4 regions of the Mangrovibacter phragmitis genome follow, and region 3 is predicted to be linked to each of the others. Evidence: predicted binding sites of a transcription regulator. Region 3 holds the regulator's gene; each other region holds the start of a gene.
The links. Region 3 encodes CRP, which controls carbon source genes, mostly activating them, when cyclic AMP is high. Its sites were predicted from a motif close to ATGTGANNNNNNTCACAT; they were not measured.
Positions count from the first base shown of each region.

Region 1: a site for CRP is predicted at 872-889, ahead of rbsD (D-ribose pyranase). Genes of this name have one in related genera too.
Region 2: a site for CRP is predicted at 1,766-1,783, ahead of hpt (hypoxanthine phosphoribosyltransferase). Genes of this name have one in related genera too.
Region 4: a site for CRP is predicted at 4,821-4,838, ahead of MPHASIOC01_RS16400 (acetyl-CoA C-acetyltransferase). Genes of this name have one in related genera too.

Region 1 is NZ_CP134782.1:5,711,786-5,719,934, reverse strand. Features, by position in the region: gene kup (low affinity potassium transporter Kup) at 1-769, shown strand, start outside; gene rbsD (D-ribose pyranase) at 972-1,391, shown strand; gene rbsA (ribose ABC transporter ATP-binding protein RbsA) at 1,400-2,896, shown strand; gene rbsC (ribose ABC transporter permease) at 2,909-3,874, shown strand; gene rbsB (ribose ABC transporter substrate-binding protein RbsB) at 3,901-4,788, shown strand; gene rbsK (ribokinase) at 4,855-5,784, shown strand; gene rbsR (ribose operon transcriptional repressor RbsR) at 5,799-6,782, shown strand; gene mdtD (multidrug transporter subunit MdtD) at 6,783-8,149, opposite strand, start outside.
Region 2 is NZ_CP134782.1:4,644,735-4,652,883, reverse strand. Features, by position in the region: gene MPHASIOC01_RS22495 (glucose/quinate/shikimate family membrane-bound PQQ-dependent dehydrogenase) at 1-1,717, opposite strand, end outside; gene hpt (hypoxanthine phosphoribosyltransferase) at 1,911-2,447, shown strand; gene can (carbonate dehydratase) at 2,532-3,194, opposite strand; gene MPHASIOC01_RS22480 (ABC transporter ATP-binding protein) at 3,301-4,227, shown strand; gene MPHASIOC01_RS22475 (ABC transporter permease) at 4,224-4,994, shown strand; gene MPHASIOC01_RS22470 (PTS sugar transporter subunit IIA) at 5,114-5,554, shown strand; gene panD (aspartate 1-decarboxylase) at 5,614-5,994, opposite strand; gene panC (pantoate--beta-alanine ligase) at 6,078-6,932, opposite strand; gene panB (3-methyl-2-oxobutanoate hydroxymethyltransferase) at 6,945-7,739, opposite strand; gene folK (2-amino-4-hydroxy-6-hydroxymethyldihydropteridine diphosphokinase) at 7,891-8,149, opposite strand, start outside.
Region 3 is NZ_CP134782.1:3,932,194-3,940,342, forward strand. Features, by position in the region: gene prs (ribose-phosphate diphosphokinase) at 1-241, opposite strand, end outside; gene MPHASIOC01_RS19180 (NUDIX domain-containing protein) at 431-1,150, shown strand; gene MPHASIOC01_RS19185 (hydrolase) at 1,265-2,281, shown strand; gene MPHASIOC01_RS19190 (YheU family protein) at 2,283-2,501, shown strand; gene MPHASIOC01_RS19195 (phosphoribulokinase) at 2,602-3,477, shown strand; gene MPHASIOC01_RS19200 (OsmC family protein) at 3,531-3,935, opposite strand; gene crp (cAMP-activated global transcriptional regulator CRP) at 4,233-4,865, shown strand; gene pstS (phosphate ABC transporter substrate-binding protein PstS) at 5,075-6,112, shown strand; gene MPHASIOC01_RS19215 (aspartate aminotransferase family protein) at 6,241-7,464, opposite strand; gene pabA (aminodeoxychorismate synthase component 2) at 7,552-8,115, opposite strand.
Region 4 is NZ_CP134782.1:3,395,607-3,403,755, reverse strand. Features, by position in the region: gene MPHASIOC01_RS16415 (efflux RND transporter permease subunit) at 1-2,668, shown strand, start outside; gene MPHASIOC01_RS16410 (efflux transporter outer membrane subunit) at 2,672-4,057, shown strand; gene MPHASIOC01_RS16405 (pyridoxamine 5'-phosphate oxidase family protein) at 4,146-4,628, opposite strand; gene MPHASIOC01_RS16400 (acetyl-CoA C-acetyltransferase) at 4,915-6,090, shown strand; gene MPHASIOC01_RS16395 (porin) at 6,737-7,420, shown strand.

The DNA.
Region 1 (8,149 bases), 1.8 Mb from region 3:
TATAGCCGTAACCGGGACAATGGTGCTGACTTCTATGCTTGCCTGTACTGTGGCGCGTAAAAATTGGCACTGGAACAAGGTTGTGGTGGGAATCATTTTAGTAACATTACTGAGTGTTGATATTCCTTTGTTCTCAGCTAATTTGCAGAAGGTGTTGTCAGGTGGGTGGTTACCGCTGACCCTTGGCTTGCTGATGTTTATTGTCATGACTACCTGGAAAAGCGAGCGTTTTCGCCTGCTGCGCCGAATGCATGAACATGGCAATTCTCTGGAAGCCATGATTGCTTCCCTGGAAAAATCACCCCCGGTTCGTGTACCTGGTACTGCGGTATATATGTCGCGGGCACTTAATGTGATTCCATTTGCCCTGTTGCACAATCTTAAACACAACAAGGTACTGCATGAACGTGTGATTTTACTAACCCTGCGTACCGAAGATGCACCCTATGTTCACAATGTACGGCGTGTATCCATTGAGCAGCTATCACCTACGTTCTGGCGGGTTGTCGCCAGTTATGGGTGGCGTGAAACGCCAAATGTAGAAGAAGTATTCCATCGTTGCGGCCTGGAGGGATTAACCTGCCGGATGATGGAAACCTCCTTCTTTATGTCGCATGAGTCTTTGATTATTGGCGGAAAACGCCCATGGTATCTGCGGTTGCGTGGCAAACTGTTCATTTTGTTGCAGCGTAATGCCTTGCGGGCACCAGACCAATTTGAAATACCTCCTAACCGTGTTATCGAACTGGGTACTCAGGTCGAAATCTGACGCACGTACTCTGATGTTGGCAAGGAAGCCAGCACATATCACCATTTTCCCCCACAATGGTTCACTTCACTTTATTCTCTGGTTGTAAAAATCAGCGAAACGTTTCGATGGTGATCACATTTCTTTAACTCATCAGTTGTTGAACAGGCTTTTGAGCCGCTACACTTCTTTCAGCGAAACGTTTCGCTGATGGAGTGTAGAGATGAAAAAAGGCACTGTTCTGAACGCTGATATTTCTTCTGTTATTTCCCGTCTGGGGCATACAGATACTGTCGCCATTGGTGATGCAGGGCTTCCTGTTCCAGCATCAACCCAACGTATTGATCTGGCATTGACTCATGGTGTGCCTGGTTTTTTGCAAGTTTTTGGCGTGGTTATACAAGAAATGCAGGTTGAAGCAGTGACTCTGGCTGAAGAAATTAAGCAGCACAATCCCACTCTTCATGAAACGTTGCTTGAGCAAATCAGGCAGCTGCAGCAACACCAGGGGAATCAAATTGAAGTGACTTATGTCCTTCATGAAAAATTTAAAAAACAAACCGCAGATTGTAAGGCGGTCATTCGCAGCGGGGAGTGTTCCCCGTATGCGAATATTATTCTTCACGCAGGCGTGACCTTTTAGGGGTTTCTATGGACGCGTTACTGCAACTCAAAGGGATCGATAAAGCGTTCCCGGGCGTAAAAGCATTATCAGGTGCTTCATTAAATGTCTGGCCAGGCCGGGTTATGGCGCTGGTGGGCGAAAATGGTGCGGGTAAATCCACCATGATGAAAGTGCTTACCGGAATCTATTCCCGTGATGCCGGAGAACTTCTTTGGCTGGGAAAAGAGACAACATTCAGCGGGCCTAAAGCTTCCCAGGAAGCGGGTATTGGCATTATTCACCAGGAACTTAACCTTATCCCGCAACTGACTGTAGCTGAGAATATTTTTCTTGGCCGCGAGTTTGTTAACCGGGTTGGGCGTATTGACTGGAAACGTATGTATCGCGAAGCCGATGCACTCCTTAAGCACCTGAATTTACGTTTTACCAGTGACTATCTGGTGGGTGACTTATCTATCGGCGATCAGCAAATGGTTGAAATCGCTAAAGTGCTGAGTTTTGAATCCCGAGTCATCATTATGGATGAGCCAACGGATGCGCTGACTGATACCGAAACTGAGTCGTTGTTCCATGTCATTCGTGAGCTGAAAGCTCAAGGGCGTGGCATTGTATATATCTCGCATCGTATGAAAGAGATCTTTGAAATCTGTGACGATGTGACCGTTTTTCGTGACGGGCAATTTATTGCCGAACGTGAAGTCAGCTCACTCACAGAAGACAGCCTGATAGAAATGATGGTTGGGCGCAAACTCGAAGAGCAATATCCGCATATTGATAATGAGCCTGGTGATGTTCGCCTGAAGGTGGATAACCTGTGCGGACCAGGTGTGCATGACATTAGTTTTACGTTACGTAAAGGCGAAATCCTGGGGGTTTCCGGGTTGATGGGCGCCGGACGTACAGAGCTCATGAAGGTGCTATATGGTGCACTGCAACGTACCAGTGGTTATGTCACGCTTGATGGGCATGAGGTTGTTACGCATTCTCCGCAAGATGGCCTGGCGAACGGCATCGTTTATATCTCGGAAGATCGGAAAAAAGACGGTCTGGTGCTGGGGATGTCCGTTAAAGAGAATATGTCTTTGACCGCCTTGCGTTACTTCAGCCATGGCGGCGGCAGCCTGAAACATAAAGATGAACAACAGGCTGTCAGTGATTTTATTCGCCTGTTTAATATCAAAACACCGTCAATGAACCAAATCATTGGTTTCTTATCTGGGGGGAATCAGCAAAAAGTGGCTATTGCCCGCGGCCTGATGACCCGTCCTAAAGTCCTTATCCTTGATGAACCGACTCGTGGTGTGGATGTCGGGGCAAAAAAAGAGATCTATCAGCTTATTAACCAGTTTAAGGCAGAAGGACTGAGCATCATTCTGGTCTCATCTGAAATGCCTGAAGTGCTTGGTATGAGTGATCGCATTATGGTGATGCATGAAGGGCATCACGGTGGTGAATTTACACGCGAGCAGGCCACTCAGGAAGTCCTGATGGCAGCCGCCGTTGGCAAGCTTACCCGTGTGTAACAGGAGCAAAAAATGAGTACCCAGTCTATTCCATCCCGTCGCTGGTTCAGTAAGGCCTGGCTGATGGAGCAAAAATCGTTGATTGCGCTCCTGGTGCTGATTGCCATTGTATCTACAATGAGCCCTAACTTTTTCACAGTAAACAACCTGTTTAATATTCTCCAGCAAACCTCCGTGAATGCCATTATGGCTGTGGGGATGACGCTGGTTATTCTCACCTCTGGTATTGATTTGTCCGTTGGTTCATTACTGGCACTTACGGGCGCTGTGGCCGCATCCATTGTGGGGATTGAAGTCAATTCACTGGTTGCCATAGCTGCTGCTCTGGCACTGGGTGCTGCTATTGGCGGCGTTACCGGGGTAATTGTTGCGAAAGGGCGGGTGCAGGCATTTATTGCTACGCTGGTAATGATGCTGTTACTGCGTGGGGTAACCATGGTGTACACCGATGGCAGCCCGGTTAACACAGGGTTCTCCGCTAACGCAGACTTGTTTGGCTGGTTTGGTATTGGCCGCCCACTGGGTATCCCAACTCCTGTATGGATTATGGCAATCGTGTTCGCCGGTGCATGGTATATGTTGCACCATACGCGACTGGGCCGTTACATCTATGCGCTGGGTGGTAATGAAGCCGCCACCCGTCTTTCCGGGATAAGTGTTGATAAAGTAAAGATTATTGTCTATTCCCTGTGTGGCCTGCTGGCTTCTCTGGCTGGCATTATTGAGGTCGCGCGTCTTTCTTCTGCGCAGCCTACTGCCGGTACGGGATATGAATTAGATGCGATTGCCGCTGTGGTTCTCGGCGGGACCAGCCTGGCTGGCGGGAAAGGGCGCATTATGGGAACACTAATCGGCGCACTGATTCTTGGCTTCCTGAATAATGGTTTGAATTTATTAGGTGTTTCTTCCTATTACCAGATGATCGTCAAAGCGGTTGTAATTTTGTTGGCGGTGCTGGTAGACAACAAAAAGCAGTAATTCATTACTCTACAGGACATCTTGATATGAATATGAAAAAACTGGCAACCCTTGTTTCTGCTGTTGCTCTGAGTGCCACTGTCAGTGCAAATGCCATGGCAAAAGATACCATCGCACTGGTTATTTCTACACTGAATAACCCGTTCTTTGTTTCCCTGAAAGACGGTGCTCAAAAAGAGGCGAATAAACTGGGTTATAACCTGGTGGTTCTGGATTCTCAAAACAACCCAGCGAAAGAGTTAGCCAACGTACAGGATCTGACGGTACGCGGCACTAAACTGATACTGATTAACCCAACAGATTCCGATGCTGTTGGTAATGCAGTGAAAATGGCTAACCAGGCCAAAATCCCGGTTATCACACTGGATCGCATGGCAAATCACGGCACTGTTGTCAGCCATATTGCTTCTGATAACGTTGCTGGTGGGAAAATGGCAGGTGACTTTATTGCAAAAAAACTTGGCAATAATGCAAAAGTTATTGAGTTACAAGGGATTGCCGGGACGTCAGCTGCACGTGAACGTGGAGAAGGTTTTGCCCAGGCGGTCGCAGCACATAAATTTGATATTCTTGCCAGCCAGCCTGCAGACTTCGACCGGACAAAAGGCCTGAACGTTATGCAGAACCTGCTGACTGCGCATCCTGATGTACAGGCGGTGTTTGCGCAGAATGATGAAATGGCGCTTGGCGCGTTGCGCGCTCTGCAGACAGCCGGGAAATCAAACGTGTTGGTTGTTGGCTTTGATGGTACAGATGATGGTATCAAAGCTGTTGAAAGTGGAAAAATGGGTGCCACAGTTGCCCAACAACCGGAGCAAATTGGTGTTATCGGCGTTGAAACGGCAGATAAAGTGCTTAAAGGCGAAAAAGTTGAAGCTAAAATTCCGGTGGCTCTGAAACTGGTTACTAAATAATTAGACATTAAGAAAAGCATGGCAGCGCCACCGGTAAGGTGGCGCACTAAAAAGGACATCCTGATAATGAAGACCACTGAGAAGCTTGTTGTTCTGGGGAGTATCAATGCGGACCATATTCTTAACCTTGCGCAATTTCCAACGCCGGGGGAAACGGTAACAGGTCAGCATTATCAGGTTGCCTTTGGTGGCAAAGGTGCCAACCAGGCCGTTGCTGCCGGCCGTAGTGGCGCGAATATTTCTTTTATCGCTTGTGTTGGAAGTGATGATATTGGTCAGCAAGTACGCCGGCAGTTAGCCAGCGACAACATTGATGTCTCGCCGGTTGATTCTGTTGATGAGGAATCAACCGGGGTAGCGCTTATCTTTGTTAACCAGGACGGTGAAAACGTTATCGGTATTCATGCAGGTGCCAATAGCGCACTGACGCCTGACCGGGTGGAAAAGCACAGTACACTAATTGCCAGTGCATCGGCATTATTGATGCAACTGGAGTCTCCGGTGGAAAGTGTACTTGCTGCGGCCCGTATTGCTCATCAGAACGATACCACCGTTATTCTCAACCCTGCGCCAGCTTGCCCACTTTCTGATGAATTACTGTCGCTGGTGGATATTATTACACCTAATGAAACAGAAGCAGAGAAATTAACCGGTATTTGTGTTGAGACAGAAGCTGATGCCTCCAAAGCGGCACAAAAATTACATGAAAAAGGTATTGGTATTGTCCTGATAACCATGGGTAGCCGTGGTGTGTGGGTAAGTGACGGAAGTATCAATGAGCGTATTGCCGGGTTCAAAGTTAAAGCAGTTGATACGATAGCAGCTGGTGATACGTTTAATGGTGCGCTGGTTACTGCACTGATTGAAGGGAAGCCATTGCGGGATGCCATTCGTTTTGGTCATGCCGCGGCCGCCATTGCGGTAACCCGCAAAGGTGCTCAGCCATCTGTGCCATGGCGTGAAGAGATTGACCGTTTTCTTTCTGAGCAAGGATAGTTTTTGTGGCGACAATGAAAGATGTGGCGCGGCTGGCCGGGGTTTCCACATCAACGGTTTCTCATGTCATCAATAATGACCGCTATGTCAGCGACCCAGTGCGTGAAAAAGTCGAGTCGGCTGTAAAACAGCTTAACTATGCGCCTTCAGCATTAGCCAGAAGCCTGAAGTTGAACCAGACCCGTACTATTGGGATGCTGATTACCGCCAGTACCAATCCGTTTTATTCGGAACTGGTTCGTGGCGTGGAACGGAGTTGTTTCGAGCGGGGTTACAGCCTGGTGCTGTGTAATACTGAAGGCGATGAACAGCGTATGAACCGCAACCTGGAAACATTGCTGCAAAAGCGTGTTGATGGGCTGCTGTTATTGTGTACGGAGACACACCAGCCTTCTCCCGCTATTATTGCGCGTTACCCGGCAATTCCTATTGTCATGATGGACTGGGAGCCATTCAGTGGTCCCAGTGATTTGATTCAGGATAACTCACTACTGGGAGGTGATATGGCCACTCAGTATCTTATTGACAAAGGTTACCAGCGTATCGCTTGTATTACTGGCCCATTGGATAAAACACCTTCCCGCCTGCGTCTTGAAGGTTACCGTGCTGCCATGTCTCGTGCAGGGTTAACGATTCCTGTAGGGTATGAAATTACCGGTGATTTTGAGTTTTCAGGTGGCTACCAGGCAATGCAGTCATTACTTGCGTTACCTGAGCGGCCTGACGCTGTTTTTGCCGGTAATGATGCGATGGCTGTTGGCGCATATCAGGCTCTGTATCAGGCAGGAGTGTCTGTGCCTCAGGATATGGCCGTTATTGGTTATGATGATATTGAACTGGCGCAATATATGACACCGCCACTTACTACTATTCATCAGCCAAAAGATGAACTGGGTGAGCTGGCAATTGATGTGCTCATTCATCGTATGGCTGAACCAGCACAGCAGCAGCAGCGTTTACAGCTTACGCCAGAACTTATCATCAGGGGTTCCGCTTAGTTAGTCATGCATTTTTCTGGCGATTAAATTTCTTCCGTCTTTCTTTTTCAGCATTAAAAAGACGGCTGCAGACAGCATTGTGATTAAGCCCATCGTCATGAACGTATGGTGGAATTGCGCAACAGTATCAAGATGCGGAAATCCGGCATAGAACCGCAAAATTACAGCGCTCACTGCCACGCCAAGGCTAATGGATAATTGCTGTGTAACGGCCAGAACACTGTTCCCGCTACTGGCATTTTCATCGGACAGATCGGCAAGTGTAATGGTATTCATGGATGTAAACTGTGTAGACATTGCCATGCCTAAAATGAATAGCGGTAAAATCAGTTCCCATAATGCCATGCCCGGGGATTGCAGGGAGAACTGAGCAATCATCAGGCCAATAAAAAGAGTAATACCCACCAGTGTGTTGCGGTAGCCGAATTTCCTCAGTACTTGTGTCACTGTCGATTTCGCCAGAATAGACCCCACCGCCGTTGGTGCCATCATACAACCAGCCAAAAACGCCGGGAAACCAAATCCTACCTGAAGCATTAATGGCATCAAGAAAGGGACACACCCGGTGCCAAGGCGGGAGGCTATATTGCCCAGAATACCTACCGAGAATGTGCGTGTTCTGAATAATGGCAAGGCAATCAGTGGTGCAGGGTGGTTACGAGCATGGGCCACATACCCCAGCAGCAAAACGACGCCTCCCAGCGTAATACTGCCAGCCAGCCATGGCTCAACAATCTTTTCACCAAATAACTCAACACCACTGGAGATAAGAACCAGACTCAGGCCAAATAATAAAAAGCCTGGTAGATCAAAATGCCTTGGGGGTGTCGTAAAATTCGGCATGTACTTTCTGGCATAAAGCAGCCCCATGATTCCTATCGGAATGTTAATGAGAAATATCCAGTGCCAGCTTGCCCATGTAACAAGAATCCCTCCCAGTAAAGGACCTAAGATCGGGCCAACCAACCCAGGCATAGTGACAAAGTTTAAAACCGGAAGCAGTTCACTGCGTGGGTAAGCGCGCAATAATGCAAGCCTGGCGACGGGCATCATCATTGCCCCACCAACCCCTTGAATGACACGGAAGATGACCAGTTGGCCCAGAGACACGGATAGCGCGCATGCCAGAGAGCCCAGTGTAAACAAGGTGACCGCAATCATAAAAACCCGGCGTGTACCGAATCTGTCTGCCAGCCATCCGCTAACAGGAATCAGCATCGCGACGGTCAGTGTGTAACTTATTATCGCTGATTGCATTGCTAAAGGAGAGCGATTCAGGCTGTGAGCAATAGCCGGAAGTGCTGTGTTTAAGATAGTTGCGTCCAGCGCCTGCATAAAGAAAGCCATCGCGGCTATCCATGGCAGGC
Region 2 (8,149 bases), 710 kb from region 3:
CATCATAACGCAGACGGTGGAACATTACGCGGCAGACTAACTGGTCATACATTGTCGCGCCCCACATGTCCGCACCTGTCAGTTTTTTGGCCGGGCGGAAAGTCAGGTCAGAGAACGGCTGAGTGGGGGAAACATGATCACCTTTAGCTGCACCCTGAGGAACCGGTTTTTCCGGTGCCGGCACAATAGGTTTACCCGTACGGCGGTCGAGCACAAAGATATTACCGGTTTTCGCAGGAGCATAAATTGCCGGAATGGTATTGCCATTTTTATCTTTGATATCAGCCAGTGTCGGCTGGGCTGGCATGTCCATATCCCACAGGTCGTGGTGAACAGTTTGATATGACCAGGCAAGCTTACCGGTCGATGCATTCAACGCGACGATGCTGCTGGCATAACGCTCCTGCTCAGGCGTACGGTTACCACCCCAGATATCCGGCGTGGTGACACCCATCGGCAAATAGACCAGGTCCAGTTTGGCATCGTAAGAGGCCGGAGCCCAGGAGTTAGGTGAATTCAGCGTAAAGTGATGTTCATCTGCCGGAATAGCATTCGGGTCTTTGGCACCCGGGTCAAATGCCCAAACCAGTTTCCCGGTATTTACATCAAAACCACGAATTACGCCGGACGGTTCACGGGTTGAGAAGTTGTCGGTTACAGCGCCCGCAATCACAATCACTTTGTCAGTAACAACGGGTGGCGAAGTGGGTTCGTACATACCCGGCGTGGTAACCGGCATGTTAGTTTGCAGGTTCAGCACACCTTTGTTGGCGAAGGTTTCGCACAACTTACCAGTGTCTGCATTCAGGGCAAACAGCCGCCCGTCATTCACAGGCAGAAGGATGCGGTGCGGGCAGTCGGCAACCACATCTGCTGGTGCGTTCTCCGGGGTTGCCTCATGGTAAGACACACCACGACAGGTCACATGCTGGAATGACGGGTCGGTTTTCAGTTGTGGGTCAAACGACCATTTCTCTTTCCCTGTTGCGGCATCCAGTGCAAACAGGCGCTGATGCGGAGTACACAGATAAAGCGTGTCACGAATTTTAATCGGGGTGACTTCATCAGTGATTTCTACCGGATCACTGGCTGTTTTCAGGTCACCAGTCCGGAAGCGCCAGGCTTCTTTTAACTGATGAACATTGGTGTCGTTAATTTGTTTGAGAGGGGAGTAACGCTGCCCTTCCTGAGTACGCCCATAAGCAGGCCAGTCCCCGTCAGACACTGTGCTGGTTTGCTGTGTGGCGGAAGTGGTGTCATTGCTCAGCGTACCATTGATTTCTTGCGGGTCGTTGAAAATCGCCCATCCAAGAATAATGCCGCTTACCACCAGGCTGACGCCCAAAGTGGGAACAGCCAGTGACGAAGGTGTGGCAAGGCGACGCCAGATGAAAGGCAAAATTAACCAGATGCCGAAGAACACCAGAATATCGCAGCGTGGTGTCAGTGCCCAGAAATCGAAACCCACTTCCCAGACAGACCATATCATGGTGCAAAGTAAGAATGCCCCGTACAACACAAGAGCGGAGCGCTTGCCACGCCATACCAGTGCTGCGGTGAGTAACATTACGATACCCGCAATGGGGTAGTACCAGGAGCCGCCAATGGCGACGAGCCAAATCCCGCCAATCAACAAATACAACCCTGTTAATAATGCAAACAGTGCCGTAATGATGACGAGCCAACGTGACTGCGTAGCTTCTTTATTTACAGACATAAACACTCTTTTAATAATTAAGACGTATTTAATTATAGTCATTAACAAATGTGATATGCATCACAAAATTTGCTTTTTGATCCGGCTGAGCGTTAAACAGCGTTTGCTGTTATACTTCCCCGGCAAATTCATGATGCTGGCTGAGAAGTGACTGGCATTTAATGATTTATATTTAAATCATATGGTTATAGAAATGAAACATACTGTTGAAGTGATGATTCCGGCGGCGGAAATCAAGGCGCGAATTGAAGCGTTAGGGCGTCAGATCACTGAGCATTACCGTGGTCGGGGTAATGAAATGGTGCTGGTTGGGTTGTTGCGCGGGTCATTTATGTTTATGGCTGACCTGTGCCGTGAAGTTCATGTTCCGCATGAAGTCGACTTTATGACTGCCTCCAGTTACGGCAGCGGCATGTCCAGTACGCGTGATGTCAAAATTCTCAAAGACCTGGATGAAGATATCCGCGGTAAAGATATTTTGATTGTGGAAGACATTATCGACTCGGGTAATACCCTCAGTAAAGTACGTGAAATATTGAGCCTGCGTGAGCCAAAATCGCTGGCTATTTGTACTTTGCTGGACAAACCATCACGCCGCGAAGTGAACGTGAATGTGGAGTATGTCGGTTTTTCTATTCCGGATGAGTTCGTGGTGGGCTACGGCATTGACTACGCGCAAAATTACCGCCACTTGCCATATATTGGTAAAGTCACTTTGCTGGATGAGTGATACTAACGGCGTTTACATAATTCAGGCTTAGCATCGCTGTGTTTAGCACAAATAGGAAAGGGGCGAATCACGCCCCTTTTGCTATTATTTGTGGCTGTGGTGTGTGAGCTTAAGGTTGGAAATACCATTACGGTATTGTTGTTCAAGGCCAGAGCGGCTGGTGGCGGAGACATCCAGGTCGCGTAGTAAACCGTCATGGATCCCGTAAACCCAGCCATGAAGGGCGACTTTTTGGCCGCGCTTCCAGGCGGATTGCATAATGGTTGAGTGGCCCAGGTTATAGACCTGCTCCATCACATTCAGCTCACACAAGGTGTCCATCCGGCGTTCTTGTGGAAGTTCTCCCAGTAGTGTGCTGTGTTTGAACCAGATATCTCGAATATGCAGTAACCAGTTATCTATTAACCCTAATTCCGGGTTTTCGACAGCGGCCTGTACACCACCACAGCCATAGTGGCCGCAAATAATAATGTGTTCGACTTCCAGCACATCGACTGCGTACTGGACAACAGAGAGACAGTTCAAATCAGTATGAATGACCAGATTTGCAACATTGCGATGCACAAATATTTCTCCGGGTTCCAACCCGGTCAGGCGTTCAGCAGGAACGCGGCTGTCGGAGCAACCTATCCATAGAAAGCGTGGTTTTTGAGACAGTGCCAGTTGTTCAAAAAATCCAGGTTCTTCTTCTTTTAATAACCTGGACCAGACACGGTTATTGCTGATGAGTGTTTCAATATCTTTCATGGAGGTTTCTGACCTGTCAACAGATAGACGCATTGGACTACAATAAGCAATTCGATTTTATGTTAAACCACACAGACAGTGTAATAATCAAGGTAATTGGTAACCTATGACGTATGCACTTGAGTTAGAAAAACTCAAAAAAATCTACCCGGGTGGTGTTCAGGCGCTGCGCGGCATTGATTTAACCGTTGAAGCCGGTGACTTTTATGCACTGCTCGGACCAAATGGCGCAGGTAAATCAACCACTATTGGCATTATCAGCTCTCTCGTAAATAAAACCTCAGGACTGGTACGAGTGTTTGGGTATGACCTTGACCGGGACGTTGTGAATGCCAAACGTCAATTGGGCCTGGTGCCGCAGGAATTTAACTTCAATCCCTTTGAAACCGTTCAGCAAATTGTGGTTCACCAGGCGGGATATTATGGGGTTGAACGCCACGAAGCCTTCCGACGCAGTGAAAAATATCTCACCCAACTGGATCTATGGGACAAACGCAACGAGCGCGCAAGAATGTTATCGGGCGGGATGAAACGACGCCTGATGATTGCCCGTGCGCTGATGCATGAGCCGCGCTTATTGATTCTCGATGAACCGACAGCGGGCGTTGATATTGAACTGCGCCGCTCAATGTGGGGGTTTCTGAAGGATCTGAACGATCAGGGGACGACAATTATCCTGACAACTCATTATCTGGAAGAAGCAGAAATGCTGTGCCGCAATATTGGGATTATTCAAAGTGGTGAGTTAGTTGAAAATACCTCAATGAAGGCGCTGCTTTCTAAACTGAAGTCTGAGACTTTCCTGTTGGATCTTGCACCGAAAAGCCCACTGCCTGTGCTGGATGGTTACAATTATCGTCTGGTTGATACCGCAACGCTTGAAGTAGAAATCTTGCGGGAACAAGGGATAAACAGTGTGTTCAGCCAGTTAAGCAAACAGGGTGTTCAGGTATTAAGTATGCGTAACAAGGCAAACCGCCTGGAAGAGCTGTTCGTTACGCTGGTGCATGAGAAAAAAGGAGGCCAGGAATGATGCAGCTGTATTGGGTTGCGTTAAAAAGTATCTGGACCAAAGAGATCCACCGCTTTATGCGTATTTGGGTTCAGACACTGGTGCCACCTGTTATCACCATGACGCTCTACTTCATTATCTTCGGTAACCTGATTGGTTCGCGTATTGGTGAAATGCATGGGTTTACTTATATGCAGTTTATCGTACCCGGGTTGATTATGATGTCGGTTATCACCAACTCTTATGCGAATGTGGCCTCATCATTCTTCAGTGCAAAATTTCAGCGTAATATTGAGGAATTGCTGGTTGCTCCGGTACCGACTCATGTTGTGATCGCCGGATTTATCGGCGGAGGAGTGGCGCGTGGCTTGTGTGTGGGGGTATTGGTAACGGCGGTTTCGTTATTCTTTGTCCCTTTTCAGGTGCATTCATGGTTATTTGTTGCCCTGACACTGTTACTGACCACTATCCTGTTTTCACTGGCTGGTTTGCTGAATGCTATTTTTGCCAAAACGTTTGATGATATCAGCCTGATTCCTACATTCGTGCTGACACCGTTAACGTATTTGGGCGGGGTATTTTATTCCCTGACTTTATTGCCGCCGTTCTGGCGCGGATTATCTCACCTGAACCCTATCGTTTACATGATAAGTGGTTTCCGCTTTGGTTTTCTGGGTATTGCTGATGTTTCGCTGAGCTTCACTGTAGCGGTATTAGTTGGCTTTATTGCATTATTTTATGCGTTATGCTGGTTTTTAATTCAGCGTGGGCGAGGTCTGCGCAGTTAGGTTAGTGCTTCCTTCTTCCCCGGTAATATTTTGCCGGGGAAACCGACCATTATTGATAAACGTCACAACATCATTATTCCCGTCTGGCACACTGGTATGGTACTTCAGGAGGATGGGTGATGCTGGGTTGGGTAATTACCTGCCATAACAATATGGCACTGGAAATTCGGGATGCGCTGGAAGCACAGGCAGGTGTGTTGCCACAATGCTGTACGGTGAATTTTTGGCCCGAAATGAGTAATAATATGCTCAGCCGTGCTATGTGTGATGCGTTGCATAATACCGACAGCGGCGATGGCGTGATTTTTTTAACCGACCTGCCATCTGCGCCACCTTATCGTGCAGCCGCATTGTTAAGCCATAAACACCCAGGATGCGAGGTTATTTGTGGTATTTCACTGGCGTTGTTACAGGCCATGTTGCCAGCCAGAGAAATTCTGACCAGTGAGCAATTTCGCCAGCAAATTGTGGCGGCAGGGGGTGGTAGCGTAACCAGCTTATGGCACCAACAGCAGAAAAACCCACCGTTTGTCCTTATTAAACCTGGTTCACATAGCTAGCGAAGCGGGCGCTTGTTCTATGAACCAGGGCTGGTTCAACCAACCCTGGAAACACTTAATCAGGCGACCTGTACCGGTACAGCTTTTGCCAGGCGTTTCATTTCGTTGTCACCATCGAAATAAGCCACTTTCGGGTGCCAGTCGCGGGCCTGCTCATCAGGCACATCCACATAGCTGGCGATAATCAGAATGTCGCCGACATCTGCACAGTGTGCTGCGGCACCGTTTACCGAAATGATTTTCGAACCGCGCTCGCCGGCAATGGCGTAGGTTGAAAAACGTTTCCCGTTGGTGACGTTATAGATATCAATGGCTTCGTACTCAAGGATCCCGGCCGCCTCAAGGAAATCTTTGTCGATGGCGCAGGACCCTTCATAATGTAAGTCTGCCAGCGTCACTTTGACACGATGGAGTTTGCCTTGCAGCATTTTGCGAATCATAGTTTAAACCTTTGTGGCATTGACTGACGGTGTGCCTCAACACACCGGAACCAGGGCAGTATTGCCCGTTTTATGTACACTGTCTAGCGTGTCAGTGTAACGACCATATTATCAATCAGGCGTGCCTGCCCGAGCCATGCCGCCATCAGAATCACAGCGGCTTTGCTTTGTTCACTCAGTGCTTCAAGTGAGTCCGCATCACGAATTTGCAGATCATCGCTACGCAGACCTTTTTCATTCAGTTCTGCGGCTGCCAGAGCCAGAATTTCATCCAGGCTCCGTTCTCCCTGACGCAGTTTTTCCGCAACAGTGTTCATCACCTGGTACAGCCCAGGCGCGAGTTTTCGCTGCTCACTGGTCAGGTAACCATTGCGTGAACTGAGTGCCAGGCCATCTTTCGCGCGTACAATAGGTACGCCAACAATCTCTGTGTCATAGCCCATATCCGCCACCATTTTGCGAATCAGAGCCAGTTGCTGGTAGTCTTTCTCACCAAAGCAGGCAACATCAGGCTGAACCAGGTTCAGTAACTTGCTGACAATGGTCGCAACACCGCGGAAATGACCGGGGCGGCTGGCACCTTCCAGCATGGTGGAGAGCCCGGGAACTTCTACATAGGTCTGGGTATCCATCCCCTGAGGGTAGATTTCGGATGGCGCGGGTGCAAAGACCAGATCCACGCGGCGGCGATTGAGCTTTTCACAATCTTCCTGCAGTGTGCGCGGGTAACGCGCCAGGTCATCCGCCCGGTCAAATTGCATTGGGTTCACAAAAACAGAAACAACAACAATATCGGCATGGCGACGGGCTTCATCAACCAGTGTCATATGGCCATCGTGCAGGTTGCCCATAGTGGGAACCAGCGCAATGCGCTTTCCTGCCTGCCGCCATTCACGAATGTGCTGGCGCAGGACGCTGAGTGATTCAACAATTAACACAACCTACTCCCGTTACTGAAAACTATGTTCTTCACCCGGATAAACACCCGTTTCGACTTCGTGAACGTAGGCCCGAACGGCTGCGCGTATATCACCCGTTTCACGAAGAAAATCTTTAGCAAATTTCGGGATATGCCCGCCGGTGATCCCGAATGCATCATGCATCACAAGAATCTGCCCGTCAGTGACATTACCTGCACCAATACCAATCACCGGAATGGATAACGCTTGGGTTACCCGTTCAGCTAAAGCTACCGGAACACACTCCAGCACCAGCATTTGTGCCCCTGCCGCTTCAAGTGCTTTGGCGTCATCAAACAGGGTTGCTGCGGCAGCAGTATCACGGCCCTGAACTTTATAACCACCGAAAATATTGACTGACTGTGGCGTCAGCCCCAGGTGGCCGCAAACCGGCACAGCACGCTCGGTAAGCATACGCACGGTATCTGCAAGCCAGCTTCCCCCTTCGAGTTTTACCATATTGGCTCCGGCACGCATCACGGTTGCCGCATTCTCAAAGGCTTGCTCCGGCGTGGCATACGCCATAAAAGGCAAATCAGCCAGTAACAGGCATTCCGGCGCGCCACGGCGTACTGCGGTTGTGTGATAGGCAATATCTGCAACTGTTACAGGCAAAGTGGAATCGTGCCCCTGAACGGTCATCCCCAGAGAATCGCCGACCAGCATTACCCGAATCCCTTCATCGAAAAAGAGTTTTGCAAAACTAAAATCGTAGGCGGTTATAGTCGCAAATTTCTTGTTCTGGTCTTTTAGCTGGCGCAGGTGAGTCATGGTGGTTGGTTTCATGGTTACCCCGTCGCATCATAGGAAAAATATAGGACAGGGCATTCTAGAAGAATGTGGGGGGAGGTGTTAGTTATTTTGCGCTGAATTCGGTTGACGGGTGAACAGAAAAACAGCACTCGACTGACTGAAATGATCCAGCTCGAAAAAACGACTACCAGCGTTCTGGCGGGGTATCTTTCAGGCAGGACAGGCAGTCACGCAAACTTTGCCCATCAGGGAAAAATAAATCTGGTGCCAGTTGGAACAAAGGCCAGAGCATGAACATACGATGCTTCATATCGTAATGCGGGATGGTCAGGCGTTCATTCTCAATGGTGTCATTGCCATACAGCATGATATCCAGATCCAGAGTTCGCGGCCCCCAGCGTTCTGCTTTACGTACCCGTCCTTGTTGGCGTTCAATTTCCTGC
Region 3 (8,149 bases):
CCAGCCAGGCAAGTTGCAAGTGGCTGAAACGGATATCACACTGATGGCGAATAGCATCAACAGACTGAGCCAGTAACATCCAGTCATCCATCGTGGCAAGCCCGGTTGCCCGAACCACCATTTTATTAGCAAAATCTGGTAACTCAGTCCGTGCTTTTGCCCAAACCGCACCGTCTGGGAAACATCCGGTTTCAACCATGATTGCTTGATTATCAAGCCAAATGTTCAGTGTCATTCCCATTACCGCCTCCAATTAATGTCCTTAAGACACTTATAATATTGTCTCAAAGACACTTTATTGCAAGTAAAAATTGTCACAAAGACACAATTTATAATTAATGCATTGATTAATCTCAGAAAAAAAACATACCCTCTCTGAACTACCTCCATGTAAAATGTGACCTTGAGACAGTTATTGTGGAGAGTGAAGATGGAAAGCGAAGAGCAGTACCTGAAAAATTATGACGCCAGTCGTTTCCCCTCACCTATCGTCACAGTCGACAGCGTGCTGTTCACTTTGCATGAAAAACAACTGTGTGTATTGTTAGTCAAGCGCAGCCAACACCCGTTTCAGGGGCTATGGGGGCTGCCTGGTGGTTTCATTGACTTACAACAGGATAATTCCACCCAGGCAACAGCAACGCGCAAACTGGCAGAAAAAACAGGCATTACCCCTTCCTGGCTTGAACAACTGGAAACTTTCTCCGGGCCGAACCGTGACCCCAGGGGCTGGAGCATCACTGCAACCTGGTTTGCACTCATCGCATGGGAAGCCTGCCAGCCACATATTGCAACAGTAAGTGATGTTCAGTGGTGTCCGGTAGCAAACCTGGAAAGCGAAGCACTGGCTTTTGACCACGCCACAATCATTGCCTCAGCCTTACAGCGCCTGCGGCAAAAAACGATGTACTCGCTGTTACCAGTCTATTGCCTGCCAGATACATTTACCCAAACTCAGTTGCAGGAAGCAACCGAAGCTATTCTTGGGCAACCGGTACAGCGCAAAAGCCTGATTCGCCGTTTTGAAGCGTCAGGAATGTTTGAAGATACAGGGCAAAGTGTTGCCACCGGAGCCAGAAAAGCACGTTTGTGGCGGCGTAAACCCAACATCCCGGTTCACTTGTTTTCGCGTAATCTGCTGCCAGAGTGAACACAAAATGGTTAATTTTGAATCAATGCCGTGAAATACATAAACGAGACGTATGACTCACGGTATAGTAGCCAGTAATTAGCGCGATAATGAATTGATACCCGTTTTACAACTATGACCCAGATTACCCCCGTCGATGCCAGTGAAGAAAACAACAGTCAGAGGGATTTTCACCCTATGCCTGGGCTTTCTAACCCGCATTTACAAACTATGCTGCCCCGCCTCATTCGCCGGCGCCTGCACTTCACCCCTTTTTGGCAGCGGCTTGAGCTTCCGGACGACGATTTTGTTGATCTTGCATGGAGCGAAGACCCACAACTGGCTCTGCATAAACCCCGGCTGGTGGTGTTTCATGGCCTTGAGGGCAGCCTGTACAGCCCCTACGCCCACGGCATGATAGAAGCGGCGAAAGCGCAGGGTTGGTTGGGTGTCGTAATGCATTTTCGCGGCTGTAGCGGAACACCGAACCGCCAAAAGCGGATTTATCATTCCGGTGATACCGGCGATGCCAGTTACTTCCTTAACTGGTTGAATCTGCGTTACGGTTCGGTACCCACTGCTGCTGTTGGTTACTCGTTGGGTGGCAACATGCTGGCCTGCCTGTTAGCAGAACAAGGTACACAGTGCACGCTGGATGCAGCGGTAATCGTCTCTGCACCCTTTATGCTGGAACAGTGCTGCTACCATATGGAGCGGGGATTCTCTCGTATTTATCAACGTTATTTGCTGAACTTACTGAAAGCGAATGCCAGCCGGAAACTGGCTGTGTATCCGGGCTCACTCCCTGTCGATTTAACCCGGCTACGCAAAGTAAAACGAATCAGAGAATTTGATGATTTAATTACTTCCCGTATTCACGGTTTTGATGATGCGCTGGATTACTATCGCCAATGCAGTGCAATGTCCCATCTGCCGAATATAGCGGTAAATACACTGATTATTCACGCAAAGGATGATCCCTTTATGGATCACCATGTCATACCAGACAGCACACTACTTCCGTCAAACATTGAATACCAGCTCACCGACCATGGTGGCCATGTCGGGTTTATCGGTGGTAGCATCGCTCGCCCAGAAATGTGGCTTGAAAAGCGCATTCCCAGCTGGTTAACCCGTTATTTAAGTAATTAAAATGATCATTCCCTGGCAACAGATAGCACCTGAAACGCTGGATAATCTGATTGAATCCTTCGTATTACGTGAAGGCACTGATTACGGCGAGCAGGAACGCTCGCTTGCTCAAAAAGTAGCCGATGTAAAACGACAACTAAAACAGGGGGATGCTGTGCTGGTTTGGTCTGAATTGCATGAAACAGTGAATATCATGCCTCGCACACAATTTAAGGGCTGATTCACAGGCGTCACATACAGTATTGGCATCCACCACTATACTGCTTTAACCTGCAGTACTGTGCGTTTTACCTTGCCTCTTACTGATGGAGTGGTTGTTTATGTCAGCCAAGCACCCTGTTATTGCGGTTACCGGTTCCAGCGGGGCCGGTACCACAACAACCAGCATTGCCTTTCGTAAAATTTTTACTCAACTTAATCTGCGTGCTGCTGAAGTTGAAGGCGACAGTTTTCACCGCTATACACGCCCTGAAATGGATATGGCGATACGTAAAGCACGCGATCTTGGGCGTCACATCAGCTATTTTGGGCCAGATGCCAACGACTTTGCCTTGTTGGAGCGCACATTCAGGCAATACGGCGAACAGGGTAACGGTCAGTCCCGCAAATATCTGCACACTTATGATGAAGCTGTTCCCTGGAACCAGGTACCCGGTACCTTTACCCCCTGGCAACCACTGCCTGAACCCACGGACGTATTATTTTATGAAGGGTTGCATGGCGGTGTCGTTACCCAGACTCATGATGTTGCTCAACATGTTGATCTTCTGGTCGGCGTGGTGCCTATCGTCAACCTTGAGTGGATACAAAAACTGGTAAGAGATACCAGTGAGCGCGGCCATTCCCGGGAAGCTGTGATGGATTCCGTTGTGCGTTCAATGGAAGATTATATCAATTACATTACACCTCAGTTCTCACGTACTCATCTTAACTTCCAGCGCGTCCCTACAGTGGATACGTCCAACCCTTTTGCCGCAAAAGCCATTCCTTCACTGGATGAAAGTTTTGTAGTCATTCATTTTCGTGGGCTGGAAGATATCGATTTCCCATGGCTTTTGGCAATGCTGCAAGGGTCATTTATTTCACATATCAATACATTAGTTGTCCCTGGTGGGAAGATGGGACTGGCGATGGAGTTAATCATGACGCCACTGGTTAAACGCCTGGCGGAAGGGAAAAAAGTCGCGGGAGGCTGATATGGGGTACCAACAGGCAGGGTGCTGCATGGCGCAGCACCCGTCATGAAAACTTAACCTTCAACGACTTCCCATGAGTGCGTGATAGTGGCAGCTTTGCCAAGCATTAACGCAACAGAACAATATTTTTCTGCAGATAAATCTACCGCACGAGCCACGGCATTATCTTTCAGATCTTTCCCTGTAACGATGAAGTGCAGATTAATAGAGGTAAACAAACGCGGTGCTTCTTCCCGGCGTTCAGAAGTCAGTTTGACTTCACAATCAGTCACATTGTGACGACCTTTTTGTAAAATAGAGACCACATCAATGGCACTGCATCCACCTGCTGCCATTAGCACCATTTCCATTGGACTTGGCGCTTTATCACCGGAGTTACCATCCATCAGCACCTGGTGACCTGAGGCGGATTCACCCAAAAATGTTAAACCTTCAACCCATTTAACTCGCGCCTGCATTCTTATTACTCCCAACTAAAGTGTCATCGCAACAGATTACGCGGCATTAACAAAACAGGCAATGGAAGGCGACACAGGTCATGCTGAAACGAGACAATAGAAGACACTACAGGAAACCTGTGCTAAAACAAACAAGATGTAACAGGCTGACAGTGACGTCATACCTGTTACAGAGGAAAAAGCGATTACAGACCAAACGACTTATGGCTCGCTTCAGGAATGGGGCGATTTAATGTTGTAACGCCAACAGGGCCCTACCCTGTCTTTGAGCAAGTTTATAATAGAGGATAACCGCGCATGGTGCTTGGCAAACCCCAAACAGACCCGACTCTCGAATGGTTCTTGTCACATTGCCACATTCATAAGTATCCATCCAAGAGCACCCTGATCCATCAGGGCGAGAAAGCAGAAACGCTGTATTACATCGTAAAAGGCTCTGTGGCCGTGCTTATCAAAGATGAAGAAGGCAAGGAGATGATCCTTTCTTATCTTAATCAAGGCGATTTTATTGGCGAGCTGGGGCTGTTTGAAGAAGGCCAGGAGCGTAGCGCCTGGGTTCGTGCAAAAACAGCCTGTGAAGTTGCCGAGATTTCATACAAAAAATTTCGCCAGTTGATCCAGGTAAACCCGGACATTCTGATGCGCCTTTCATCCCAGATGGCACGTCGTTTACAGGTCACTTCTGAAAAAGTGGGGAACCTGGCATTCCTCGATGTAACCGGCCGAATTGCACAGACTTTGCTTAACCTGGCAAAACAACCTGATGCGATGACTCACCCGGATGGCATGCAAATCAAGATCACCCGCCAGGAGATTGGTCAAATTGTTGGCTGTTCCCGTGAAACTGTGGGCCGCATTTTAAAAATGCTGGAAGATCAAAACCTGATTTCCGCTCATGGTAAGACAATTGTGGTATACGGTACTCGTTAATTTTACTGTATTTAATCACGCATACAGGCACGCTTTAGAGCGTGCCTTTTTGTTTGCACAACCAGGCATCCCTTCAGCTTTACCTAACAAATTCTGAAAATTGTTCATGAATGACACAAAACTGTCACAAATTCGCCTTATTCTTCCCAGGTACTGAAAACACAGCGATTAAAAAATTATTTTTGATCTAACCTTTTCCGGGAGAAATTATGGCAATGCTTAGCTCTTCAGCCCGTCTTGTAATCGCCGCTCTGACTCTGTCCACCACAACTGCATTTGCAGCCACTAACCTGACCGGTGCCGGTGGTACATTCCCAGCGCCGGTTTATGCAAAATGGGCTGCAGAATACCAGCAGAAAACAGGTTCTCAGGTAAACTACCAGGGAATCGGTTCTTCAGGTGGTATCAAACAAATCATTGCAAAAACCGTTGATTTCGGTGCATCTGATGCGCCAATGAGCGATGCTGACCTGGCAAAAAATGGCCTGTTCCAGTTCCCGACCGTTATCGGTGGCGTAGTTCTGGCCGTTAACATCCCGGGTATTAAATCAGGTGAATTAACTCTGGATGGTAAAACACTGGGTGATATTTACCTGGGTAAAATCAAAAAATGGAATGACCCGGCTATCACGAAGCTGAACCCAAAAGCCAAATTGCCGGATACCAACATAAATGTTGTGCGCCGCGCAGATGGTTCAGGCACATCTTTCGTCTTCACCAGCTACCTGTCTAAAGTGAGCCCGGACTGGGCAAGCAAGGTAGGCAAAGGCACCACTGTTAAATGGCCAACCGGGCTGGGTGGCAAAGGTAACGATGGCGTGGCTGCATTTGTACAACGTTTGCCGGGTTCTATTGGTTATGTTGAATATGCCTACGCAAAACAGAACAACCTGACCTGGACTAAATTGTTCGATGCTGACGGTAAAGCAATTGAGCCGACCCAACAAAGTTTCAGCAATAGTGCCAAAGAAGCAGACTGGAGCAAAACCTTTGCCCAGGATCTGACTTATCAGAAAGGTGCAGATGCATGGCCTATCTCTTCTACCACGTTTATCCTGGTCTACAAAAAACAAGAAAACGCACAGAAAGGTGCTGAAGTGCTGAAATTCTTTGACTGGGCCTACAAAAATGGTAACGCTATTGCCAGCAGCCTTGATTACGCGCCTCTGCCAGCAAATGTTACCGATCAGATTCGCGCAGCCTGGAAAGCAAACGTGAAAGACAGCTCAGGTAAAGCGCTGTATTAATTTTCACTTGTGAAACAGCTTGTTTGCAGGCTGTTTCAACGATAAAAAGCCGGATTATCCGGCTTTATTTATTATTAATTTCCCCTGCACACGCTACAAAAACACAGACAGGAGTTGTATTAATACAGTTACAGCCCTTTCACCACTGCCTTTATTGCACCGGCAAAACGGACCATACCATCTTCTATATCTTTATAATCAATAACCAAAGACGGGGCCAGACGAATCACATCCGGGCCAGCGTTAAGGATCATCAAATCATTCGCGGCGGCTGCATTCAGTACATCACGCGCCCGGCCCTTATATGCTGCACTTAATTCGGCGCCAATCAGTAACCCCATCCCACGGATATCACTGAAAACAGCATATTGTTCATTAATCTGCTGCAGGTGTTTTACGAACAACTCGCGTTTCGCCATAACGCCATCCAGTACTTCCGGCGTGTTGATAATATCGAAAGCTGCCCCTGCTACCGCACACGCCAGCGGATTACCGCCATAGGTTGAGCCATGCGAGCCAACATGGAAAGCCGATGCAATCTCTTTTGTTGTCAGCATCGCACTGATTGGGAACCCACCGCCAATTGCTTTAGCACTGGTCAAAATATCGGGAGTCACATCATAGTGCATGTAAGCAAACAGCTTGCCAGTACGCCCCATACCACATTGAACTTCATCAAACACCAGCAAAGCCTGGAATTCGTCACACAGCTCACGCAGGCCTTTCAGAAACTCAGGTGTGGCCGCCATCACACCACCTTCTCCCTGAACAGGTTCCACCACGACAGCACAGGTGTGGTCATCCATAACGGCTTTCACCGCATGTAAATCATTAAAAGGCACATGAACAATATCTGCTGGTTTCGGCCCAAAGCCATCTGAATATTTAGGCTGCCCCCCTACAGAGACAGTAAATAAAGAACGACCATGAAAAGCATTATGAAAAGCGATTATTTTCGTTTTATAAGGGCTGTGGCGCGTGGACGCATAGAAACGAGCCAGCTTAAAGGCGGTTTCATTGGCTTCAGTGCCCGAATTCATAAACAAAACACGCTCTGCAAAAGTTGAGGCTATCAGTTTTTGCCCAAGCTTCAATGCTGGCTCATTAGTAAACACATTGCTGGTATGCCACAACGTTTCACCCTGCGCTTTCAGTGCTTCAACCAGCGCCGGATGGCAGTGCCCCAGCGCTGTAACCGCAATACCGCCTGCCAAATCAACGTACTCATTACCTTGCTGATCCCACACTCGGCTCCCTTTACCTTTTACCGGGATAAAGTTTGCGGGCGCAAAAATTGGAACGATAACGTCATCAAATGTAGAGCGGGTTACTGCGGGTTGTTCAGTTGCCATTTCATATCCACCTATGTTTAGCAGAAATGCGTAATGAAATTATAATCACAAAATATGCATAAAAAATCACTTAATGGCAATAAAAAATCAACGATTCAGGAAATTATTCAAAAGCGCATGGCCCTGTTCGCTAAGAATACTTTCCGGATGGAACTGTACTCCTTCAATATCCAGCAACCGGTGACGGATCCCCATAATTTCTTGTTGTTCCGTCCAGGCTGTCACTTCAAATACCTCAGGCAGACTCTCACGTTCAAGCAATAAGGAGTGGTAGCGGGTAACAGTCAGTGGATTATTCAGACCATGAAAAACCCCTTGATCATTATGGCGGATCGCAGATGTTTTCCCATGCATTACCTTCGCGGCGCGAACCACATTGCCGCCAAATGCCTGGCCAATCGCCTGGTGACCCAGACAGACGCCTAAAATCGGGCACCTGCCTGCATAATGGCGTATCGCTGACAGAGAAATACCAGCGTCATCTGGCGTACATGGTCCTGGAGAAATAACCAGCTTCTGTGGCGCGAGCTGGTCTATATCATCAAGGGTTATTTCATCGTTACGTTTTACCAGCACCTGCGCGCCCAGCTCACAAAAATACTGGTACAAATTCCAGGTGAACGAATCATAGTTATCAATCAGCAATAACATAGCAACTCCCGTTCTAAAAACGGGCATATTCTAC
Region 4 (8,149 bases), 540 kb from region 3:
CGACAAAGCCAGTAGCTCTGATGTTTCGGACTGGCTGGTCAGCAACCTGCAGGACCCGTTGTCACGGCTTAATGGTGTCGGGAGTGTGCAGGTATTCGGTGCGGAATATGCTATGCGTATTTGGCTGGACCCGGCAAAACTGGCTGCTTACTCATTGATGCCGTCCGATGTCGAAACGGCAATTAAAGCGCAGAACGTTCAGGTTACTGCCGGGAAAATCGGCAGCATGCCTTCTGCAGACAGCCAGCAATTTACCGCGACTGTACGCGCCCAGTCTCGTCTGCAAACACCAGAGCAATTCCGCAATATTATTGTGAAAAGCGAGTCAGATGGCTCGGTGGTGCGAATAAAAGACATTGCCCGGGTGGAAATGGGCAGTGAAGATTATACCGCTCAGGCGCGGCTGAATGGCCACCCGGCCGCTGGTGTGGCAGTTATGCTGGCACCTGGCGCTAACGCACTGAATACCGCAGCGCTGGTGAAGGCCAAAATACAGGAATACCAGCGCAATATGCCGGAAGGTTATGCAGTTGCATACCCGAAAGACAGCACTGAGTTTATTCGCCTGTCCATTCATGATGTGGTGGAAACCCTGTTTGAAGCCATCATTCTGGTGGTTGCTGTTATGTACCTGTTTTTGCAAAACTTCCGCGCAACGCTGATTCCTGCGATCGCTGTGCCGGTAGTTTTGCTGGGTACCTTCGGTGTGCTGGCCATATTTGGTTACTCTATCAACACCCTGACTCTGTTTGGGATGGTGCTCGCCATCGGGTTGCTGGTGGATGATGCCATTGTTGTAGTGGAAAACGTCGAGCGAATAATGCGTGAGGAGGGGCTTTCGCCGAAAGCGGCAACAGAAAAATCCATGGGGGAAATTTCTGGTGCGCTGGTAGCGATTGCTCTGGTGTTGTCTGCCGTCTTCTTGCCTATGGCGTTTTTTGGTGGTGCGACTGGGGTCATTTACCGCCAGTTTTCTGTCACTATTATTTCTGCCATGGTGCTTTCGGTAGTGGTTGCGTTGACGCTGACACCGGCGCTATGCGGCAGTATCCTGCAACACAGCCGCCCGCATTCGAAAGGCTTCTTTGCCGGTTTTAACCGCTTTTACCAGTCAACTGAAGGTAAATACCGCCACCGCGTACTGGGTGTGTTGCGTAAACCCCTGCGCCTGGCCGTGGTGTATGTCGTGCTGGCAGGCGCGATGGGCTTTCTGTTGCTGCATCTTCCGGGCGGTTTTTTACCCGTTGAAGACCAGGGACAGGTGATGGTGCAGTATACATTGCCTTCAGGGGCCAGCGCGCACCGTACTGACCAGGTTAACAAAGCAGTGAGCGACTGGTTTTTACACCAGGAAAGGGCCAATACCGATGTTATCTTCACCATTACCGGGTTTAGTTTTGCTGGTAGCGGTGAGAACACGGGTATGGCCTTTGTGGCATTAAAAAACTGGGACCAGCGTAAAGGTGCAGAAAACACTTCCAGCAGCATTGCTCTGCGAGCGATGCATGATCTCTCCAGACTGCGTGATGCGCATGTCTTTGCGATGGTGCCTCCGTCTGTCTCCGGGATGGGGCAAAGTAGTGGTTTTACCTTTGAACTGATGGCATCTGGTAGTACCGACCGCACTGAACTGGCGAAACTGCGCGATACGCTTATCAGTGAAGCGAATAAGAGCCCTGAATTGTCCTCTGTACGCGCTAATGAGTTGCCGGATATGCCTCAGTTGCAGGTTGATATCGACAACAATAAAGCAGTTGCTCTGGGGCTGACACTCAGTGATGTGACAGATACATTGTCCAGCGCCTGGGGCGGTACCTACGTAAACGACTTTATTGACCGTGGACGCGTCAAAGAAGTGTATATCGAAGGGGATAAACAGTTCCGCTCCAAACCGTCTGACCTCAACAAATGGTATGTACGCAACAGCAGTGACACCATGACGCCGTTTTCAGCCTTCGCTACCACTCACTGGACTTACGGGCCGGAAGCTCTGGTGCGTTATAACGGTAATGCTGCGTATGAAATCCAGGGGGATAACAGCCCCGGTTACAGTTCTGGTGCAGCAATGGACAAAATAGCCGAGCTGGCGAATAAATTGCCGAAAGGGTCCACCTGGGCATGGAGTGGGTTGTCATTACAGCAACAAATGGCTGGTGGGCAGGCAACCAGTTTGTATGCCATTTCTATTCTGGTGGTGTTCCTGTGTCTGGCGGCATTGTACGAGAGCTGGTCTGTGCCATTTTCTGTCATCCTGGTGATTCCATTGGGAGTACTGGGCGCCACTCTGGCAGCAACGCTGCGTGGCCTGGATAACGATGTCTACTTCCAGGTAGGGTTGCTGACGACCATCGGGCTGTCATCGAAAAACGCCATTTTGATAGTGGAGTTTGCTGAAGCCGGAGTGAAACGAGGAATGTCATTGAGTGCAGCAGCTATTCAGGCAGCCCGCACCCGTTTACGCCCGATTATGATGACGTCACTGGCCTTTATTGCCGGGGTCTTCCCGCTGGCGATAGCAACCGGTGCCGGGGCGAACAGCCGTATTGCAATCGGAACCGGTATTATTGGCGGAACACTGACCGCAACGTTACTGGCTATCTTCTTTGTGCCTTTGTTCTTTGTGCTGGTGAAACACTTGTTTGCCAGCCGCCGTTCCGTTCAGGAGTAACCCATGTTACCGCGAATTACCGTTATCGCTTTATCGTTGTTGTTAGCCGGGTGTATTTCACTGGACCCGAAATATCAACGCCCGGCATCTGCGGTGCCCGGCACCTGGCCGGGAGCCAGCCAGCATGGCGCAGCACCAGTGGTGTTGAAAGACTGGCAGCATATCGTGAATGACCCGCGGCTGAAACAGGTGGTGGAGCGTGCCCTTGCCAGCAACCGCGATTTACAGAAAGCCATTACCGATATCGACGCTGCTCGTGCTCTGTATGTTGAACAACGTGCGTCACTTTTCCCTTCACTGGATGCGGGGCTTGATGTGACCCGCAGCCGGACGACAAGTAATGGTGTGTCTACCAGCGCCAGTGCGGAAGGAACGGTTTCGAGCTTTGAACTGGATTTATTCGGTTATAACCAGAGCCTGAGCCGGGCGGAAAAAGAAACCTGGCTTGCCAGTAAATACACAGCGCAAGATACCCGGCTGACCTTGATCTCTGAAACCACAACGGCCTGGATTACTCTGGCAGCAGATAAGAGCAACCTGGCATTAGCGCAAAGCACCATGGACAGTGCGGCAAAATCACTGGCAATTACCCGCAAACAACATGACGTTGGCACGGCTGCGGCAACGGATGTTTCCGAAGCACAGGAAGTGTGGCAGGAAGCCCGTGCCAGCGTTGCCAGTTACAAAACACTGGTGATGCAGGATAAAAATGCACTGGATTTGTTGGTTGGTGAACCGGTACCGGACACGCTATTGCCTGATGAGCTGAGTAAGCTTGCCAACAACAGCATTGAACTGGTGCCTGCAGGCGTCTCTTCAACGGTCCTGTTACGCCGCCCGGATGTGCAGGAGGCCGAACATAACCTGCTGAGCGCCAACGCCGATATTGGTGCCGCCAGAGCCAATTTTTTCCCCACTATTTCGCTGACATCCAGTGCTGGTGTGGGCAGTGACAGCCTGTCCGGGTTGTTCAACCATGGGCTGAAAGTGTGGAGTTTTGCGCCATCGATTAGTCTGCCTGTTTTCAGTGGAGGCAAGAACCTGGCTCAATTGCACTACGCTGAGGCTGAGAAAAAAGGTCTGGTGGCGACTTACCAGAAAACGATTCAGAGTGCATTCAAAGATGTGGCGGACGCGCTGGCGCGCCGTGAAACCCTGGATGAACAAATGGATGCCCAGCGTGGCTATGTGGCTGCGGCACAGAAAACGCTGGAACTGGCGCAAAAAAGTTACCAAATAGGTAGCGGTGACTACCTCACCGTACTGACAGCGCAACGGACATTATGGTCCGCTCAGGAATCGTTAATTGCACTGCAACAAACCGATTTTGAAAACCGTATTACGCTGTGGGAATCTTTGGGAGGTGGGTTGAATAATAATGCACACTAAATTTTGACCACAGTATTTTTGACACTGTGCCACCCGGTTTTTGACCGGGTGGTTGCCACTTCGTATTGAGTTTCTTAGTGAAATTTAGCTATTTACCATAAAGCAATCGGTTCACACTGTAAGACTCCAGTGTCTGACGGATATGCGCTTCTTCATTACGCTCTGGCAAGGTAAAGTAGCTGGGAGCGAGGATACGGGAAACCGATTCAATCGTCACAACGATAAGATTTTGTACTGTGAACTCACCTTTGATGCGTGCCAGAACATCGCGCCCCACTGCAGGAAAGCGTGAATCAGCTGACGGTATAATGCTGGCATTTCCGGTAATTTTGAACCCTCTCTGGCGAAACACATCAATAAAACTCAGGCACACCTTGTTCTGCTGACGGATATTCTCAACAGAGCGGGCAGAGGCAATATCAGCAATCACAATTTGTTGCTTACCATCCCAGGAAAACATCTCTTTGGGTGAGACATTAGGGGCACCGCTGGCATCAACCGTTGCCAGCCAGCACAGTACCGCATTCGTCAGATCCTTACGAAAAGCCTGAATGTCCGTGAATTGCGTCATGATGTCCTCCTGAAACTGGCCTGTTTTTAGTGTCTTTTCTCAGAAAATCATCGGCCTGAATTGCCCCGGAAAAAGCGAGCTGCTTCATAAAATGGAGGCGGTTACGCAGACATTACGGTTTTCTTTGACCAGAAATAAGATTTATGGTGCTCGGGTAGCATTGAAAGGACCAGGGAATGGGGTTGTTTGTAATCGTGATGTTGTTCACTTTTTACGTAGATTTTAAAAATAACCTGCAGTTGTTGCTTTACCATAAAACAGGATCTTACTTAGGGAGTGTTCAGCTATGCGGGATGTTGTGATTACTGGTGCGGTTCGTACACCCATTGGCAGTTACCAGGGGGCATTATCTCACCTCTCTGCTGTTGAACTGGGGAGCCTGGTTGTCAAGGCATTGCTGGCACGCAGTGGTGTTTCTGCCGGGCAGGTGGATGAAGTGATTATGGGGCAGGTACTCACCGCCGGAGCCGGGCAAAATCCTGCCCGGCAAACAGCCCTGAAAAGTGGCCTGCCCTGTACTGTTTCTGCCATTACTATCAATGATGTTTGTGGTTCGGGCCTGAAGGCATTACACCTCGCAACCCAGGCGATTCAGTGTGGTGAAGCGGACGTCGTGATAGCGGGGGGACAGGAAAATATGAGCCGGGCACCTCAGCTACTTCTGGAAGGATCAGCAGCAGGTGGTCTGGATAATGGTCAGGTGGTGGAGAGCCTGGTTCATGACGGGCTGTGGGATGCTTTTAATGATTATCATATAGGTGTTACAGCAGAAAACCTGGCGCGTGAGTTTGGTATCAGCCGCCAGGAGCAGGATAACTGGGCTTTGGCTTCGTATCAAAAAGCATTATCAGCAATTCATGGTGGGCGCTTTCGCGACGAAATAGTACCAGTCAGTTCTGCGCCAGGCAGCACAATGCCGCTGGTCGAGAGTGATGAACAACCGTTGCGCCAGTCCAGTGCTGAGCTGCTGGCAGCACTTTCACCCGCTTTTGATGTGCGGGGCAGCGTGACTGCAGGGAATGCATCGTCAATTAATGATGGAGCCGCTGCTGTTATGATGATGAGTGCTGAATGTGCACAGCAATCAGGTGTACCTGTTTTGGCTCGCATCAAGGCGTTTGCCAGCGTCGGGGTGGACCCGGCATTTATGGGAATCGCTCCCGTTCATGCTACCCGGCGTTGCCTTGAGAGGGCTGGTTGGGCACTGGAGGAACTTGATCTCATTGAAGCCAACGAAGCGTTTGCTGCACAAATGATCTCGGTCAGCCGCCACCTGGAGTGGGACACCCGTAAGGTGAATGTCAATGGTGGGGCTTTGGCTCTGGGGCACCCGATTGGCGCGTCTGGCTGCCGCATTCTGGTTTCTCTGCTGCATGAAATGAAGAAACGTGAAGCGCGTAAAGGGCTGGCTACCTTGTGTATTGGCGGGGGGCAGGGGGTTGCACTTGCAGTAGAACGCTAAGGCTCTGGCAGTCGTTGCCAGTTATTTCTCGATGGCACAGCACACTGATAACGTCTGTTTTTTCGCTTAATTAGCGTGTTCACAGCAATTGCACTACCTGTATCACGCTACGTAATATTTCATACTTCACACGTTTTTTTCATACTTCATACTTTTATTTTTCCATTCCACACTCCTGGAGTGAAAACCACAACGCTTTCATTATTATTCCTTTTTGACAAAACACGGGTTGTTGTCGCTTCATCGTATGTGGTAGCAATTCGACATCACACTATTGCATGACAGATTTACCAGATATTAGCTTTTAAACCTGCCATGCATTGCTTCTCTTTGTATCTTTCCCGCCTTATATGAAAACCTGAAAATTAGCCAGCTAAGTATTTTTAATTGTACTAAAAAAGTGCGATAACGATCCGTATTTTTTAATTGAAATATTATTTCATTTATGCATTTAAGGTTGTTTGTTGCGATTTTTAGAGGGGGTTTGTTTGTTTTTTGAGTAGAAATTATGACTCATGTCACGAATAGGGTATTGGTTCAATTTACTGGTCATTAATTCTGACACGGATCACTAAAATAGTATTTTTTTAAAAATAAAATCACATTCCATAAAAATGAAACAGTTTTTCAATAGTTGGGATATAACATGTTAAGAAAAACTCTGGGTTTGGTCGTATTATGTGGGGCAAGTTTTGCGGCTTCTGCGGTAACGGTAGATATGCGTCATGAATACCGTGATGATGGCCGTAATGCGGACCGCGTTTCTGTTTCTCACCGCTTTGCGAATGGTTTTGGGTTTAGTGTTGAAGCCAAATGGAAATCAGGTGGTACCAATCAGGACCAGCCTTTTACCGATATCATTGCTAATGGTCATGAAGAGCAAATCAGCTGGCGCTGGCGTGCAAATAAGAACTTTGCGCTGACACCTGGTATGAACCTTGACAGTAATGACAGCAAATCAACCTATAAGCCTTTCCTGCACGCACAATATAGCTTTGATAATGGGGTGTATGTTGCTGCGCGTTATCGCTTTGAATATACGCGTTATCCGGATAATGCCAATAAAGATGATGATAAGGTAAACCGTGGTGATGTCTGGGTGGGGTATGTTCTGGGTGACTGGCGCGCTGAGCTGAATTATCTGTACGCACGCAGTGAGCATAATATTCGCTCGAATAACAATAAATATTCGGAAGAGTACAACCTGAAAGTCGCGTATAAACTGGACAAAAACTGGGCACCATATGCTGAGTTGGGCAACATTTCCGGTAGCTCGAAAACGGATGAACGCCAGACTCGCTACCGCGTAGGGGTTGCATATTCCTTCTGATAACAGGCAGCAGGTAATAAATTATCTGCTGCTATATTCTCTTTTTGAAATGCATAATGCGCCATGAAATACAGGTGGTGCTATTATGCATGAAATAAACATTTCCTTTGTTGGAAATGCCAGGTTGCGTTATTACCCTTTTTCCTGATAGGTACGCATTTTAAATCTATTGACTGTCATGCCGGTATTACTAATAAACTTGTAATGCAGACTGAGGATACAGAGCATCTGACTTTACTTTCTTGACGCCACATTGTAATACCGGGTATTCAGGTAAGCATTCCGCAGGGAGTGCTTTTTTTTGTAGTTTATTTAATGAAAACCTTTAAATGCATAAATAGTTAGCTGATGTTTTTGCTGAGTATGGCTGTGAGTTTGTGTGAGTATTTGTCTGTCTGTTTTCTTATGCTGACTTCTGACTTCTGACTTCTGACTTCTGACTTCTGACTTCTGACTTCTGACTTCTGACTTCTGCCCGTTCAACTGGTGGTGGATTGAATCCAACTTACCGCGGCTTGTGGGCCGCGAACATAAAAAAGCCCCCATAAATATGGGGGCAGAGTCTGATGACAAACCTCATGTCCGCACAGAACGAGAGGGTGTCACCCAATAAAAAAACAGGAAAATCAATTTATTGATTTTCGGCTGCTAACTAAAAAGAAGGAAAAACCACGCTTTTTCCTTCTTTTTCATCAATCTAAGCCCCCATAAATATGGGGGCAAGGGCAG